2 regions of the Kluyvera sp. CHPC 1.2972 genome follow, and region 2 is predicted to be linked to the other one. Evidence: riboswitches for the same ligand, from Rfam matches in the RefSeq annotation. Region 2 holds a riboswitch; the other holds the start of a gene.
What was found. A riboswitch is a leader RNA that binds a small molecule or an ion and turns the genes downstream of it on or off. The one in region 2 is predicted to bind cobalamin.

Region 1: it holds a riboswitch for cobalamin, as region 2 does, so the genes downstream of both, btuB (TonB-dependent vitamin B12 receptor BtuB) here and V6944_RS22900 (cobyrinate a,c-diamide synthase) in region 2, are expected to answer to the same signal.

Annotation. Positions count from the first base shown of each region.
Region 1 is NZ_JAPKIB010000013.1:758-8,657, reverse strand. Features, by position in the region: gene argH (argininosuccinate lyase) at 1-467, shown strand, start outside; gene oxyR (DNA-binding transcriptional regulator OxyR) at 762-1,679, shown strand; gene sthA (Si-specific NAD(P)(+) transhydrogenase) at 1,662-3,062, opposite strand; gene fabR (HTH-type transcriptional repressor FabR) at 3,260-3,895, shown strand; gene V6944_RS17660 (YijD family membrane protein) at 3,911-4,267, shown strand; gene trmA (tRNA (uridine(54)-C5)-methyltransferase TrmA) at 4,302-5,402, opposite strand; cobalamin riboswitch at 5,517-5,705, shown strand; gene btuB (TonB-dependent vitamin B12 receptor BtuB) at 5,771-7,654, shown strand; gene murI (glutamate racemase) at 7,599-7,900, shown strand, end outside.
Region 2 is NZ_JAPKIB010000030.1:2,241-10,140, reverse strand. Features, by position in the region: gene V6944_RS22925 (decarboxylating cobalt-precorrin-6B (C(15))-methyltransferase) at 1-193, opposite strand, end outside; gene V6944_RS22920 (cobalt-precorrin-7 (C(5))-methyltransferase) at 183-788, opposite strand; gene cbiD (cobalt-precorrin-5B (C(1))-methyltransferase CbiD) at 782-1,921, opposite strand; gene V6944_RS22910 (cobalt-precorrin-8 methylmutase) at 1,918-2,553, opposite strand; gene cbiB (adenosylcobinamide-phosphate synthase CbiB) at 2,564-3,523, opposite strand; gene V6944_RS22900 (cobyrinate a,c-diamide synthase) at 3,520-4,893, opposite strand; cobalamin riboswitch at 4,990-5,165, opposite strand; gene V6944_RS22895 (L-threonine kinase) at 5,299-6,168, shown strand; gene cobD (threonine-phosphate decarboxylase CobD) at 6,153-7,229, opposite strand; gene amiC (N-acetylmuramoyl-L-alanine amidase AmiC) at 7,236-7,900, opposite strand, start outside.

The sequences.
Region 1 (7,900 bases), on a different contig from region 2:
TGACCGGCATGATGATGACCTTGAAAGGTCTGCCGCTGGCCTACAACAAAGATATGCAGGAAGACAAAGAGGGCGTATTCGATGCGCTCGATACCTGGATGGACTGCTTGCATATGGCGGCGCTGGTGCTGGACGGTATTCAGGTGAAGCGTCCACGTTGCCAGGAAGCGGCGCAGCAGGGTTATGCGAACGCCACCGAACTGGCGGATTATCTGGTGGCGAAAGGCGTTCCGTTCCGTGAAGCGCACCATATCGTGGGCGAAGCGGTGGTCGAAGCCATTGCTCAGGGCAAACCGCTGGAGGATCTGGCGCTGGCTGATCTGCAAAAATTCAGCGCGGTGATTGGCGACGATGTTTACCCAATTCTGTCGCTGCAATCCTGCCTTGATAAGCGTGCAGCAAAAGGCGGCGTGTCGCCGAAGCAGGTGGCGCAGGCGATTAGCGACGCGAAGACGCGCTTGGGTTAATCCTCTGCGCCCCAGTCCCTCTCCCACAGGGCGAGGGGAGCATGTAGCCCGGCCGAGCGCAGCGACGCCGGGTTTTTTACGGCCAAAAAAAAGCGGGCACGGGGCCCGCAAACGTTCATGTTGGCTTTATTTGTCGAGTTTGAGAGAAACTCCGAATCAGTGTGACGACTTCAAGGGTTAAACAAGGGTCACCTGTTTCTGTGCTGTATTATTGAACAGAACGCTTGATAGGGATAATCATTCATTGCTATTCTATCTATCGCCATGAACTATCGTGGCGATGGAGGATGAATAATGAATATTCGTGATCTTGAATACCTGGTGGCGTTAGCTGAACACCGGCACTTCCGCCGGGCGGCAGATTCCTGCCATGTCAGTCAGCCAACCCTGAGTGGGCAGATTCGTAAGCTGGAAGATGAACTGGGCGTCATGCTGCTGGAGCGAACCAGCCGCAAAGTGCTGTTCACCCAGGCGGGGCTGCTGCTGGTGGACCAGGCGCGTACCGTGTTACGCGAGGTCAAAGTGCTGAAGGAGATGGCAAGTCAGCAGGGGGAGACGATGTCCGGCCCGTTGCATATCGGCCTGATCCCAACCGTTGGCCCGTATCTGCTGCCTCATATTATTCCCATGCTGCACCAGACCTTCCCGAAGCTCGAAATGTACCTGCATGAAGCGCAGACCCATCAACTGCTGGCGCAGCTCGACAGCGGTAAGCTGGACTGTGCGATTCTGGCGCTGGTGAAAGAGAGTGAAGCCTTTATTGAGGTGCCGCTGTTCGACGAGCCGATGATGCTGGCGATCTATGCCGATCACCCATGGGCGGAGCGCGATCGCGTGCCGATGTCGGATCTTGCCGGTGAGAAGCTGCTGATGCTGGAAGACGGGCACTGCCTGCGTGACCAGGCGATGGGCTTCTGCTTTGAGGCGGGTGCGGATGAAGATACGCATTTCCGCGCAACCAGCCTGGAAACGCTGCGCAATATGGTGGCGGCGGGAAGCGGGATTACGCTGCTGCCAGCGCTAGCCGTGCCGCAGGAACGCCAACGCGATGGCGTTGTGTACCTGCCGTGCATTAAGCCGGAACCACGCCGCACCGTTGGCCTGGTCTATCGCCCGGGTTCGCCTCTACGCGGCCGCTATGAGCAGCTGGCAGAGGCCGTCCGCGAAACGATGGACGGCCATTTTGACAACGCGTTAAAACAGGCGGTTTAAGCCGTTTAGCGCCGCTACCCGATAGGCTTCCGCCATGGTTGGGTAGTTAAAGGTGGTGTTAACGAAGTACTCAATGGTGTTACCACCACCTTTCTGCTCCATAATCGCCTGGCCGATATGAATAATTTCGGCCGCTCGCTCGCCAAAGCAGTGAATACCGAGGATCTCCTTGGTCTCACGATGGAACAGGATCTTCAGGCTTCCCACGCTCATACCGACGATTTGCGCTCGCGCCAGGTGTTTAAACTGCGCACGACCTACCTCATACGGCACTTTCATCGCGGTCAGCTGCTGTTCGGTTTTACCGACGGAGCTGATTTCCGGAATGGTATAGATACCGGTCGGGATGTCTTCAATCAGATGCGCGGTGGCTTCACCTTTCATCAGCGCCTGCGCGGCAATACGGCCCTGATCGTAGGCAGCAGAAGCCAGGCTCGGATAACCGATAACGTCGCCGACGGCATAGACGTGCGGCAGCGCGGTCTGGTACATGCTGTTCACTTTCAACTGACCGCGGCCATCGGCCTGTAGCCCGATGTTTTCCAGCGATAGCGAATCGGTGTTACCGGTGCGACCGTTGGCGAACAGCAGGCAGTCCGCTTTGAGCTTCTTGCCGGACTTCAGGTGCATGATCACGCCGTCGTCCACGCCTTCAATCTTCTCGTACTCTTCGTTGTGGCGAATCACGACGCCGCTGTTCCAGAAGTGGTAAGAGAGCGAATCTGACATTTCCTGGTCGAGGAAGGCCAGCAGACGGTCGCGGGTGTTGATGAGATCAACCTTAACGTCCATTCCGCGGAAGATAGACGCATATTCGCAGCCGATAACCCCTGCACCGTAGATAATCACGTGGCGAGGTTCGTGGTGCAGGCTGAGAATCGAGTCGCTGTCGTAAATACGCGGGTGGGTAAAGTCGACGTCCGCCGGGCGATAAGGGCGTGAGCCGCAGGCTATCACGAACTTATCAGCGGTGAGCGTTTCGACGGAACCGTCCGGGCACTCCAGCGCGATGGTGTGTTCATCGACGAAGCGAGCGTCGCCCTGCAGCATTTCACAGTGATTACGCTCATAAAAACCCTGGCGCATGCGCGTTTGCTGATTGATTACGCTATCGGCATGATTCAGGATGTCGGCAAATGAGGAGCGGAGAAGTCGGCTGTGGTCGCTGTAGAGAGGGTTCTGGTTGAATTCGATAATACGGCTAACGGCGTGGCGAAGGGCTTTGGACGGGATGGTACCCCAGTGGGTACAGCCGCCGCCGACATTATGATAACGCTCAATAACGGCGACACGGGCTCCTTGCTTCACCAGACCCATAGCAGCACCTTCGCCGCCGGGGCCGGAACCAATTACTATTGCATCATAATCGTAGGAATGTGGCATGGTAAGGCTTACCTGTTCTTATACATAAAAGCAACAGAATCATAACATCATAGAAGTAATAACCCAATTATCGTTGGGCTTTTTTCATACGAAATAGCATAAATAGCATGTAAACAATCATTAACAAAGCTGCGTAAGTCGATTCGTTTTAATCTCTGGTATAGTGCCAGCACGGCTTGTGGAAGGATTCAGTCATCGTGATGGGTGTTAGAGCGCAACAAAAAGAAAAAACCCGGCGTTCGCTGGTGGAAGCGGCATTTAGTCAATTGAGCGCCGAACGTAGCTTTGCCAGCCTGAGCCTGCGCGAAGTCGCGCGCGAGGCGGGAATTGCGCCAACCTCCTTTTATCGTCATTTCCGCGATGTCGATGAGCTTGGGCTGACCATGGTCGACGAGAGCGGCCTGATGCTGCGTCAACTGATGCGCCAGGCGCGCCAGCGTATCGCCAAAGGCGGCAGCGTTATCCGCACCTCCGTCTCAACCTTTATGGAATTTATCGGCAATAACCCGAACGCCTTCCGCCTGCTGCTGCGCGAGCGTTCAGGCACCTCTGCGGCATTTCGTGCCGCGGTCGCCCGCGAAATTCAGCATTTTATCGCGGAACTTGCCGACTATCTGGAAATCGAAAACCATATGCCTCGTGCGTTCACGGAAGCGCAGGCTGAGGCGATGGTGACTATTGTATTTAGCGCGGGTGCAGAGGCTCTGGATGTAAGCCCTGAGCAGCGCCGACAGCTGGAAGAGCGGCTGGTGCTGCAGTTACGGATGATCTCCAAGGGCGCATACTACTGGTATCGCCGTGAACAAGAGAAGATGACACATCAATCCGAATAAGGTGGTAGACGAGCAATGAAACAGTCAGGTCAAGATAAAGGTACGCTGCTGCTGGCGCTGTTGGCTGGCTTATCGATTAACGGGACGTTTGCGGCACTGTTCAGCTCCATCGTACCTTTCTCTATATTCCCTATTATTGCGCTGGTGCTGACGGTTTACTGCCTGCATCAACGTTACCAGAATCGTACGATGCCGGTCGGGTTACCGGGCCTGGCGGCCGCCTGTTTTATTCTTGGCGTGCTGTTGTACAGCACCGTGGTACGCGCAGAGTACCCGGATATCGGTTCTAATTTCTTCCCGGCGGTACTGTCGGTGGCGATGGTCTTCTGGATTGGCGTGAAGTTGCGGAGCCGCAAGCAGGAACAGCAATAAGTTGTAGGCCGGATTATCCGGCCTGCTTTCAGTCTTACTTCTTCGTTAACAGCACACCGCATTCCATATGATGGGTATACGGGAACTGATCGAACAGCGCCAGGCGTGTCACATTGTGCGTCTGGCTCAACGTTTCCAGGTTCTGGCACAGCGTCTCAGGGTTACAGGAGATGTACAGAATGTTCGGATACGCCTGCACCATCTTCTCGGTTTCGCTGTCCAGCCCGCTACGCGGCGGATCGACGAAAATCGTCTCACATTGGTAGCTTTTCAGGTCAATGCCCTGCAGACGGTTAAATTCCCGCACGCCGTTCATCGCCTGAGTAAACTCTTCTGCCGCCATGCGGATGATCTGCACGTTGTCTATCTGGTTAGCGGCGATGTTGTACTGCGCGGCAGCTACGGACGGTTTGGCAATTTCAGTTGCCAAAACGCGGTCAAAGTTGCGTGCCAGCGCCAGCGAGAAGTTACCGTTACCGCAGTACAGCTCCAGCAGGTCACCGTGTGAATTCTGCGTAGCATCCAGCGCCCACTCCAGCATCTGAATATTCATGGCAGCGTTCGGCTGGGTAAAGCTGTTTTCCACCTGACGGTAGACCATCTCTTTACCTGCAACCAACAGACGTTCATCGATATAGTCCTGGTCCAGCTCAATTTTGGTTTTGGTTGCGCGGCCAATCAGGTGCACGTTCAGCCCTTGGGCGCGCAGTGCGTCACGCAGCGCTTCGGCCTGCTCACGCCATTCGTCATCGAGCTTTTTATGGTACAGCAGCGAGACAACAGCTTGATTGCTTAGAGTGGTGAGGTAGTCAATCTGGAACAGCTTGTGGCGCAGCGCGCGGTTATCACGCACAGCATCAAGCACGGCGGTCATCAGCGTGTTGATAAGCTGGCTTGCCGCAGGGAAGGCGTCTACGCGGATGCGGCTCTTGGTCTGCTGGTCAAACATAATGTGGTACAGGTCATCGCCATCGTGCCAGATGCGGAATTCCGCGCGCATCCGGTAGTGGCTGACCGGCGAGCGAAACACCTCCGGCGCAGGCGCGCTAAACGGCGTCATCATCGTTTGCAGGCGAGTGACTTTCTCGGCGAGCTGAGCGTCGTACTGTTCGGTTGGGAGATGTTCGGGGGTCATGATGCATCCTGAATAATAAAAGTACGCGGGGATTGTAGGGCTTGTTCAGGGGATGTCCAGCGCCGATGACGGTGAAAATCATAAATAGCAGTCTGGACATCTATATGTAACTAAATGTAGCATCCCTGTACCGGTCCTGTGAGTTAAAAGGGAACCCAGTGTAAATCTGGGGCTGACGCGCAGCGGTAAGGAAGGTAAGAGATGAGCGCATTTAATGCAGACACTGCGGCGTGCCGTGGGAAGTCATCGCCTCTTTATATATAGCCTCCAAGCCCGAAGACCTGCCGGATAACGTCGCATGGGGTTTTATCGTCGCGAGCAACTGATAAAACCTGCGGCATCCCTTTTCTATTTGGATGCTTTTAAAAATGATTAAAAAAGCTTCGCTGATGACGGCGTTATCCGTCACGGCATTTTCCGGCTGGGCGCAAGACAGCAATTCAGACTCGATGGTGGTAACCGCTAACCGTTTTCAGCAGCCGGTCAATACGGTGTTGGCGCCTACTGATGTGGTCACGCGTGAGGATATTCAACGCTGGCAGTCTAAAGATCTCAATGACGTGATGCGTCGTCTGCCGGGGGTGGATATTTCGCAGACCGGTGGGATGGGGAGTAGCTCTTCTCTATTTGTGCGCGGCACTGAAGCGCGCCATGTGCTGGTGCTGATCGACGGTATTCCGATGGCAAGGGCAGGTATTGGTAACGCTATTGATATTGGCCAGATTCCGGTATCCCTGGTGCAGCGTGTCGAATATATCCGCGGGCCGCGTTCGGCAGTTTATGGTTCCGGGGCAATTGGTGGTGTGGTGAACATCATTACGATGAGTGACGATGAACGTGCGCAGATCAATGCCGGAATGGGGTCGAATGGCTACCAGACTTATGACGGCGCGGTGAATAAACGTTTTGGTGACACGATGGTGACGGCGGCAGGCGCTTACCAGACGACCAAAGGTTTTAACGTTAAACCGGGCTCTCCTTATAGTGGCGATAGCGACCGCGATGGTTATCGCAATAAACTGTTCTGGGGTGCCGTGCAGCACAAATTTGACGATAGCTTCTCGGGATTCTTCCGTGGCTATGGATACACGGCAAATAACGATTACGATCAGGATACGAAATACGGTTCTCCTGAAGGTAATGATGAAGGGCAGAACTATAATCAATCCTGGGACACCGGGCTGCGTTATAATTCTGGCATCTACTCTACCCAGCTTATCGCTAACTATCAGCACCTTAAAGACTATAACTACAGCAGCAATCTTGGGCGCTACGCTGGTCAAGCCACGCTGGATAACATGGAGCAGCGTTACATCCAGTGGGGTAACAACGTTGAGGTTGGACACGGCGCGATCAGCGGTGGCGTTGACTGGAAGCAGGAAAAGCTGACATCCAGCAGCACGACGAACTCTGATGTTTATAAACGCGATACCACGGGGGTTTACCTGACGGGGCAGCAGCAGATCGATACCGTCACGCTTGAAGCATCGGGTCGTGAAGACCACGATGAACAGTTTGGCTGGCACGGTACATGGCAGACCGCTGCAGGTTGGGAGTTTGTTGATGGCTATCGCGCAACGCTTTCTTATGGTACCAGCTTCCTGGCGCCGTCTCTGGGGCAGCAATTCGGTGCGACACGTTATGCATCGCCATATTATTCAGGTATTGCAGCAAACCCGAATCTGAAACCGGAAGAGTCTAAACAATGGGAAGCGGGGATTGACGGGATTACGGGATCGCTGGATTGGAGGCTTTCTGCGTACCACTATGAAATTCAAAACCTGATTGATTATAAAAGTTCGAACAACTTCAACCAGTATATCAACGTGAAGTCGGCCACCATCAAAGGTCTGGAGTGGACGGGGAACATCACAACGGGGCCGGTAGAACATCACCTGACGCTGCAATATGTTGATCCGCGTGATGATGAAACCAATCAGGTTCTTGCTCGTCGTGCGAAACAGCAGGTGAAGTATGAGGTAACCGGGCAGGTTTACGATCTCGGCTGGAATATTGCTTACCAATATTTAGGTCAGCGCTATGACAACAACTATGACGAGACAACAAGTACCTCTAGTCGGGTTAAAATGGGCGGTGTAAGTCTGTGGGATATCGGATTGTCATATCCTGTCACCTCACACCTGACCGTTCGTGGTAAAATAGCCAACCTGTTCGATAAAGATTACGAGACAGCATATGGCTACCCAACTGCAGGACGGGAATACACCTTGTCTGGCAGCTACACCTTCTGAACCACGTCCTACCGTACTGGTGTTTGACTCCGGTGTCGGTGGGTTGTCGGTCTACGATGAGATCCGGCATCTCTTGCCGGATCTCCATTACATCTATGCCTTCGATAACGTCGCTTTCCCCTATGGGGAGAAGAGCGAAGCGTTTATCGTTGAGCGCGTTGTTGAAATTGTCACTGCGGTACAGGCACGTTACCCGCTTTCCCTGGCGGTGATTGCCTGTAACACGGCCAGTACGGTCTCTTTGCC
Region 2 (7,900 bases):
GGTTGCGCTCAATGGCGGTGACGGCAAGCGTGGGATTTTGCAGCGCCGCCTCAATGGAGACGCTGCCGGTGCCGGCCCCGATATCAATCAGGTGGCTGGCCCAGTGCAGCTCTAGTTTGGCCAGCGCCAGCGCGCGTACTGCCTCTTTGGTCATCGGCACCTTTTCGCCGCGTAAAAACAGCTCATCTTTCATCGAGGATCACCACCGTGTTCATCTCATAGTCGCATTCCACGGCGCTGACCGGCAGCCAGTGGATACGTTCGTTGTCCTGCGCCAGATTCTCGCCAATCACCATCCAGCGATGCCCTTTGCCGCGCGCCACCAGCGCCTCGGCGATGGCTTTCGGGCCGCAGCGTTTATCGGTGACCATCGCCACTTTGCGATGGCTCGCCAGCATGTCGAAGTCAACCTCACGCCCGTGGCTGCTGGTCAGCCACATGTCGTTCATATCAATGCCCGCCTGCGCGCACAGGTACTGCACGGCGCTGACGCCGGGGATCACCCGCACGTTTTCACGGCCAAAGTGGGCGATAAGCCGCGTGCCGATGCCGTAAAACAGCGGGTCGCCGGAGGCCAGCACCACCACGTTTTGCGCCTGCCGTTCCTCAATCCACGCCAGCACCTGGGCAATGTTGGCGCCCAGCGGGCAGCGCTCGCCTCCAAACGCAGGAAACTGCGCCAGATGGCGCACGCCGCCCACCAGCGCATCGGCATGTTTCACCGCATCTGCGGCCAGCGGCGTCATCAGCTGTACGCCAGCCGGTCCCATTCCGACGACGGTTAACATTGCATGTCCTTGACGATCTCGTTGACCGGGCGGTTGCTGCCGAGGATCTGGTTATCAAAGGCAAACATGATGGCATCGCAGATAGGCGGGTTTTGCGTAAAGCGCAGCCGCTCCAGTACGCGCTGGCAGATGCGTTCGGCAAGATGGTTGTAGAGTCGCTGGAAGCCGTAAGCATCGATATGCTCCATAGCGGCTTCAGTGGTATCGCACTCGCTCACCAGCGTGAGCAGCTCAAGCGGCGCGCCGAGCAGCGCCAGATGGGCCACCAACGTCTCCATGCGCCCATCGGCGATATGGCTATGGGTATGGAAAATCCCGGCGGCGATTTTGACCAGCTTGCCGGGGTGGCCAATCAGCACAATCTGGCGAAAGCCAAGGCGCACCGACTCTTCAATCATGTAGCCGACGAAGTTGCTCATGGTGACCACCACCTGCGAGTCAATGCCCATCTGCTCGCGCACGAAGCGCTCACCGTGGTTGCCCGGCACCAGTACCACGCGCTCCAGCCCGGCAGCACGCTTCATCTCCAGCTCCAGCGCCAGCGAGCGTTTCCAGCTTTCTTCCGACATCGGCGTCACGATGCCGGTGGTGCCGATAATCGAGATGCCGCCCAGAATGCCCAGCCGCGAGTTATAGGTTTTCTTCGCCCGCTCTTCCCCTTCCGGGGCAAAAATCTCCACCTCTGCGCCGCGCGCCGGGCCGATAGCCTCACGGACGGCGGTTTCAATGGTGTGTTGCGGGGTGCGATTAATCGCCGCGCTGCCGATGGGCAGCCCGATGCCTTTACGGGTGACGGTGCCCACACCCTCGCCGCCGCGCAGGGTAATTTCACCGCTGTCGTTGACGGTCACGCGGGCAAAAATCAGCATCCCGTGAGTGGCGTCGATATCATCGCCGCCATCTTTACGGATGGCGGCAATACCCTGCTGGCCTTCGACGTGTGGTGATTCGACGTTCAGGTTCAGCGTCACGCCCGACGGCGTCACAATCGAGACCTGGTGAATCAGGTGCTGGCGCATCACCATCAGCGCGGCCACTTTCGCCGCCGCCGTGGCGCTGGAGCCAGTGGTGTAGCCTTTGCGCAGCGCTTTGCCGTTATGCCACACCGGGGCGTCGAAGGCGGGTTCGCTCATCGCGCCCCCTGCAGGTGGTAGAGAATGGCGTTGACGATCGCCGCCGCGACATTGCTGCCGCCTTTACGCCCCAGCGCGGCAATGCCCGGCAGGCTGCTTTTGCTCAGCGCCTCTTTGGATTCCGCCGCGCCGACGAAGCCAACCGGCACGCCAATCACTCCGCCAACGTCCAGCTCTTGATGCTCCATCAGACGGAACAGCGCGGTCGGCGCGTTGCCAAAGACAAACACTTTGTCGCCCTCTTCTTTCGCCGCAATATCCACCGCCGCCATCGAGCGAGTAATGCCCTGTGCTTTGGCCTCGCGCACTACGCGCGGGTCGCTGATATAGCAACGGCATTCGCCGCCGAAGGTCGCCAGCAGGTTTTTATTAATGCCGGAGAGCGCCATGGTGGTGTCGGTGTAAAGCGTGCACGGGCGGCTCAGCGCGTCGCACAGGCGGGTTAATGCATCCGGTGAGAACCACAGAATATCCAGCCACTCGAAATCGGCGGTGGTGTGGATTACCCGTTTGATAATCGCTTCGTGCAGCGGGCTGGCAAAACGATACTCCGGGCGCGTGTCGGCGATAATCTCGCTAATTATCTCGAAGCTTTTGCTCTCAATCGCTTGCGGTTGCTGGATATAGTTCATGCAGTACTCCTCAGGCCGCGCCGATAAGCCAGAACCTGACTGCCATAAACAGCAGCAGGGCCAGCGTTGACGCTACCCACATCAGTCGAATCGTTCGGGAAATATCATCAATGGCAATCGGGCGATGCGCGTCGCCAATCCACGGCTTGTTCACCCGCTCGCCGAAATAGTCGTTCGGGCCGCCAAGGCGAATGCCCAGTGCCCCGGCGACGGCCGCTTCCGACCAGGCGCAGTTGGGGCTGCTGTGATTTTTACGATCGCGCCAGCCGATACGCAACGCGCGCGCGCCGTTATCACGGCAGAGAAAGGCAGCAAGGCCAATCAGCAGCCAGCTCAGGCGAGCGGGAATGAAGTTCGCTACATCGTCGAGGCGCGCGCTCACCATGCCAATGGCCCGATATTTTTCGTGCTTGTAGCCCACCATTGAGTCGAGGGTGTTGACCGCTTTGTAGGCCATCGCCAGCGGCGCACCGCCGACCAACAGGAAGAAGAGCGGCGCGATAATGCCGTCGACGGTGTTTTCCGCCACCGTCTCCACCACCGCGCGGTTGATCTGTTCCGGCTGTAGCTGCGATGTATCGCGCCCGACAATCCACGACAGCTTGATGCGGCTTTCAGCAAGGTCGCCAGCCCGCAGCGGGCGTTCGACCGCCTGCGCCGACTGCGCCAGGCAGCGCCCGGCCAGCACGGTGAAAATCATCCATACCTCAACGCCCCAGCCCAGCCACGGATGCACGCGTGCGGCGAGGTGCAGCACGCCCCAGGAAACGGCGTAGGTCAGCCCCACTACCACCAACCACATCACCCCACCGCCGATACGCAGGCTAGGGTCGGAATGACAAAACCGACGCACCGCGCGTTGCACGGCGTTAATCAGGTTGCCTATCCAGCGCACCGGATGCGGCCAGTTTTGTGGGTCGCCAATAATGAAATCAAGCCCCCATGCCAGACACCAGGCCAGCAGCGTCATTGAGCGCTCCTTGCAGCGGCAAACCAGTGGTTAAGCATCGACGGGTTCTGGGCGAAATGGAGGTGCAGATAGCTGGCAAAGGTATTCCCGCGCTGCCAGCCGCCAGACCACTGCTGGAGCACCGCGCCATCGCGAGTTTTGTGGCACGCCATCACCGCAGGCGTGTGCGCGGTGAAATCGGAATAGTGGAATTCGTGGCCGCGCAGTACATCGCCGGGGGCAGCAAGCAGCGTCTGCTGTAACGCCTGCGCTTCGCAGTAGCCAAAGCGGGTCAGTCGGGTACCCATTTTGCTGTGGCCAGGCAGGATATCGGCCATCGCGTGAGTCTCACCGTTTTTATCCTCCAGCGTGGTGCCAAGGTACATCAGGCCGCCGCACTCGGCGTAAATCGCCACGCCGCGCGCGTGCGCGGCACGCAGTTGGGCCAGCATCGGCTTGTTGCCTGCGAGCGCCTGGGCGTGCAGTTCCGGGTAACCGCCGCCGAGCCAGATCATCTGACACTCGGGCAGAATCGCATCATGCAGCGGGCTAAAGCGCACAATCTTCACGCCCGCACGCGCCAGCAGGGCGAGGTTGTCCGGGTAATAGAAATTGAAGGCTTCATCGTCGGCAAGCGCAAGGGTCAGCCCCTCCCCGCAGAGCGGCTCCGGCGGCCACTGACCGGCGGGCAGCGCGTGCAGTTCAGTGAGTTCCAGCAGCCTGTCGATATCCAGCGTGCGGGACAGCGTCGCGGCAAAATCCTGCCACGGTTGCTTATCAATCGCGGATTCACGGGCGGTCACCAGCCCCAGATGACGTTCGGGTAGCGCCACGCCTTCCGCGCGCGGCACGTAGCCCAGCACCGGCAGCGCGCAGTAGCGTTCGATGGCGCTTTTCAGCAGCTGGAAATGACTCTCGCTGTTGACGCGGTTAACGATAACGCCCGCGATGTTGAGGCTCGGGTCGAAGTGCTGAAAGCCCATCACCGTGGCGGCAATGGAGGTGGAGACCGCTTTGCCGTCGACCAGCAAAATCACCGGGCAGCCTAGCTGTTTGGCCATCGCCGCGCTGCTGCAGTAGTTGGGATCGGTGCCGTAGCCGTCGTACAGCCCCATGACGCCTTCAATCACGGCGATATCGGCCTGCTGCATATGTTCGCTGAACAGCGCATTAAGGATGGAGGGGGGCAACATGAAAGCGTCAAGGTTGCGGGAGGCAACGCCACACAGCGCGGTGTGCCAGCCGGTATCGAGGTAGTCCGGCCCCACTTTGTAGGGCTGAACCCGCAGGCCGCGCTGCTGAAGCAGCGTCAGCAGGCCGAGCGTCGCCGTGGTTTTCCCGCAGCCGCTACCGGTGCCGGCGAGAACGAATGCATGCTGTCTGGCTGCCATACCCTAACCCTGTTCAGGGTGGATTTTGGGTATAGCCGCGCGCTCGCCCGGCCTGACGACCGTGCGACGCAAAGCAACCCGCTTCCCACCGAAGCTGTTGAAATAAACCAACAGGCAGGTCTTCTGGCTTAGCGTCATCCTCACCCGGCCTTCCCGATCGGTCGATCAGTGGTCATTACGGGGTCGTCAGCGTCACAGCAGCGGGGGCTGCGGAGGGTTTACACCTCCTTCCCTGGCACATAACATGCCAAACCTGTTGATTGCAGATTTATGCCGACACGATGGCCCGCATAAAATAAAAGCAGGTTACTCTAGCGCCCCGGTAAAATGATTTCGTTGCGCTGCGACAATACCGGTATATTTATTTACGGTAGTTATATTTGGAACCACAAGGCAAGGGAAATCATGAGCGTTGCGCGCTGTCCGGGCTCCTGCGGAGAGCTAATTCAGGGCTGGATTCTGGGCAGTGAAAAGCTGGTCTCCTGCCCAATAGACTGGTTCAGCACGGTGGAAGTGCGCCGGGGAACGCCGCGCCCTGATGAACGCCCGCTGACGCGCCGCATGGTCAATACCCTACTTGCCCACTGGAATTATCCCCTCGCCCTGAGCCAGACGCTGCGCATTGAAGTGGACTCGACGCTGCCGATTGCCAAAGGGATGGCGAGCAGCACCGCCGACATTGCCGCGACCGCCCTTGCCACCGCAATGCACATGGGCCATTCACTCAGCGAATCCGAACTCGCCACGCTCTGCGTCTCGCTTGAGCCAACGGACAGCACCCTGTTCCGCGCGCTGACGCTGTTCGACCACCACCATGCGCGCACGCAGATTGCCTGCGCGCCTGCGCCTGATTTCGATCTACTGATCCTGGAAAGCCCGCTGATGCTGCGTACCGCCGACTATCACCGCCTGCCGCGCGAGGCCGCGCTCACGGCCAGCGCCAGCGCACTGCAGCTGGCCTGGGAAAAGGTGCAGGCCGCCTGCGACAGCAACAGCGCCAGCCTGATGGGGGAAGCCGCGACGCTCAGCGCCATCGCCAGCCAGACGCTGCTGCCTAAACCAGGCTTTGACGCGCTTTTAGGGGTGGTAGAGTCGTGCGGATTATACGGCCTGAACGTGGCCCATAGCGGCAGCGTGGTCGGGCTGATGCTCGACCGTCGCCGTCACGATGTGGAGTATGTGAAATGGTCGCTGGCGCAAAGCGGGCTCGCTGAAATCTGGCCGCAGCAGCACCTGCTAAAAACGGTGGCAGGCGGGGTTCAGCCCAGCACCTGATGCAGCGCGTCCAGCAGTTGCTGGTTTTCCGCCTCGCTGCGAATCGCCACGCGGAAATAGCGCCCGTCCAACCCCGGATAGTTGGCGCAGCTGCGGATTAAAATCCGCCGTTGCAGCAGCGCAAACTGCAGTTCAATCTCCGCACGTTCGCAGCGCAGGAACAGGTAGTTGGCTCTGCCCGGATAAACCTTCAGCCCTGGAACACTCTCCAGCGCCCGATAAAATCGCGCCCCTTCCGTATCAAGCCAACGCCATGTGGTCTGTTGATACTCGTGGTCGTTCAGCACAATCTCCCCGGCCAACGCCGCAAAAGCGTTGATCGACCACGGCATCTGATGCTGACGTAGCCGCGCCACCGCCCGTTCGTCGCTGTTGAGCAAATAGCCCAGACGCAGGCCGGGGATGGCGTAAAACTTGGTCAGCGAGCGCAGCACCCAGATATGCGGGTTTTGCGCGAGCAGCGGAATAAAGCCCTGCTCGCCGGGAATAAAATCGATAAAGGCTTCATCGAGAATCAGCGCAATATTCAGCACCCGACAGCGTTCGGCCACCGCTAGCAGCAGCGAGCGCTCCGGCAGCAGCCCGGTCGGGTTATTCGGCGTGCAGAGAAACAGGCAGTCCAGTTCGGGGGTGAGCGCATCAAGCAGACGTGAGGTCAGCTGCCAGCCGTCCTCTTCGCGAAGCGCAAAGGTGTCAATCGCGCAGTCGATGGTTTCCAGCGCCCGGCGGTACTCAGCAAAGCCCGGAGCAACCACCATCGCCCGCTTAGGCTTCAGGCCGTGCACGAGGGTGAAAATAGATTCGGTTTCGCCGTTGCCCGCCAGACACCACGCCGCAGGTACGCCGTGGTGCGACGCCAGGGCCTGATGCAACTGCTGGTAGTCAACGTCCGGGTAGCGCTCGGCGCAGGCAAGCTGGGCAACGATAGCCTGCTTCAGGCTTTCGGGCATGCCCAGTGGATTGATATTGGCGCTGAAGTCCAGCAACTGGTCGGCGCGCAGGCCCATCAGCGCCGCCGCTTCGCGCGTGTTGCCGCCGTGGGCGCTTTTCAGCCGTGACATCGCCGGTTACCCGCGCCGCGCCAACGTCGCGCCGTCGGCAAAGTAGGCTTTGATCCCGGCGAGAATAGATTCAGCCACTTCCTGCTGGAAGGTGGCGGTCTTGAGCTTTCGCTCCTCTTCAACGTTACTGATAAACGCTGTTTCGACGAGGATCGACGGAATATCCGGCGCTTTCAGTACCGCGAAGCCGGCCTGCTCCACCTGATTTTTATGCAGGTCGTTCACCTGCCCCAGCTTTTTGAGCACCGCTTTACCAAACTTCAGGCTGTCGGCGATGGTCAGCGACTGCACCATATCGAACATGGTGTGGTCGACGTAGCGGTCGCCGCTCTTGCTGACACCACCGATTAAGTCCGAGGCGTTCTGGGTCTGGGCGAGGTATTTTGCTGCGGTACTGGTGGCCCCTTTGGTCGACAGGGCAAAGACCGATGAGCCGCTCGGCTGGCGGCTGGTGAACGCATCCGCGTGAATGGAGACGAACAGGTCGGCACGCTGCTTTTGCGCTTTCGCCACCCGCACCTTCAGCGGAATAAAGATATCTTCGTTGCGCGTCATGTAGGCTTTCATGTTGCCTTCTTTCTCAATCAGCGCACGCAGGCGACGGGCGATTTGTAGCACCACGTCTTTCTCCCGCGTTTTGTATTTACCCACCGCGCCGGAGTCCTCGCCAC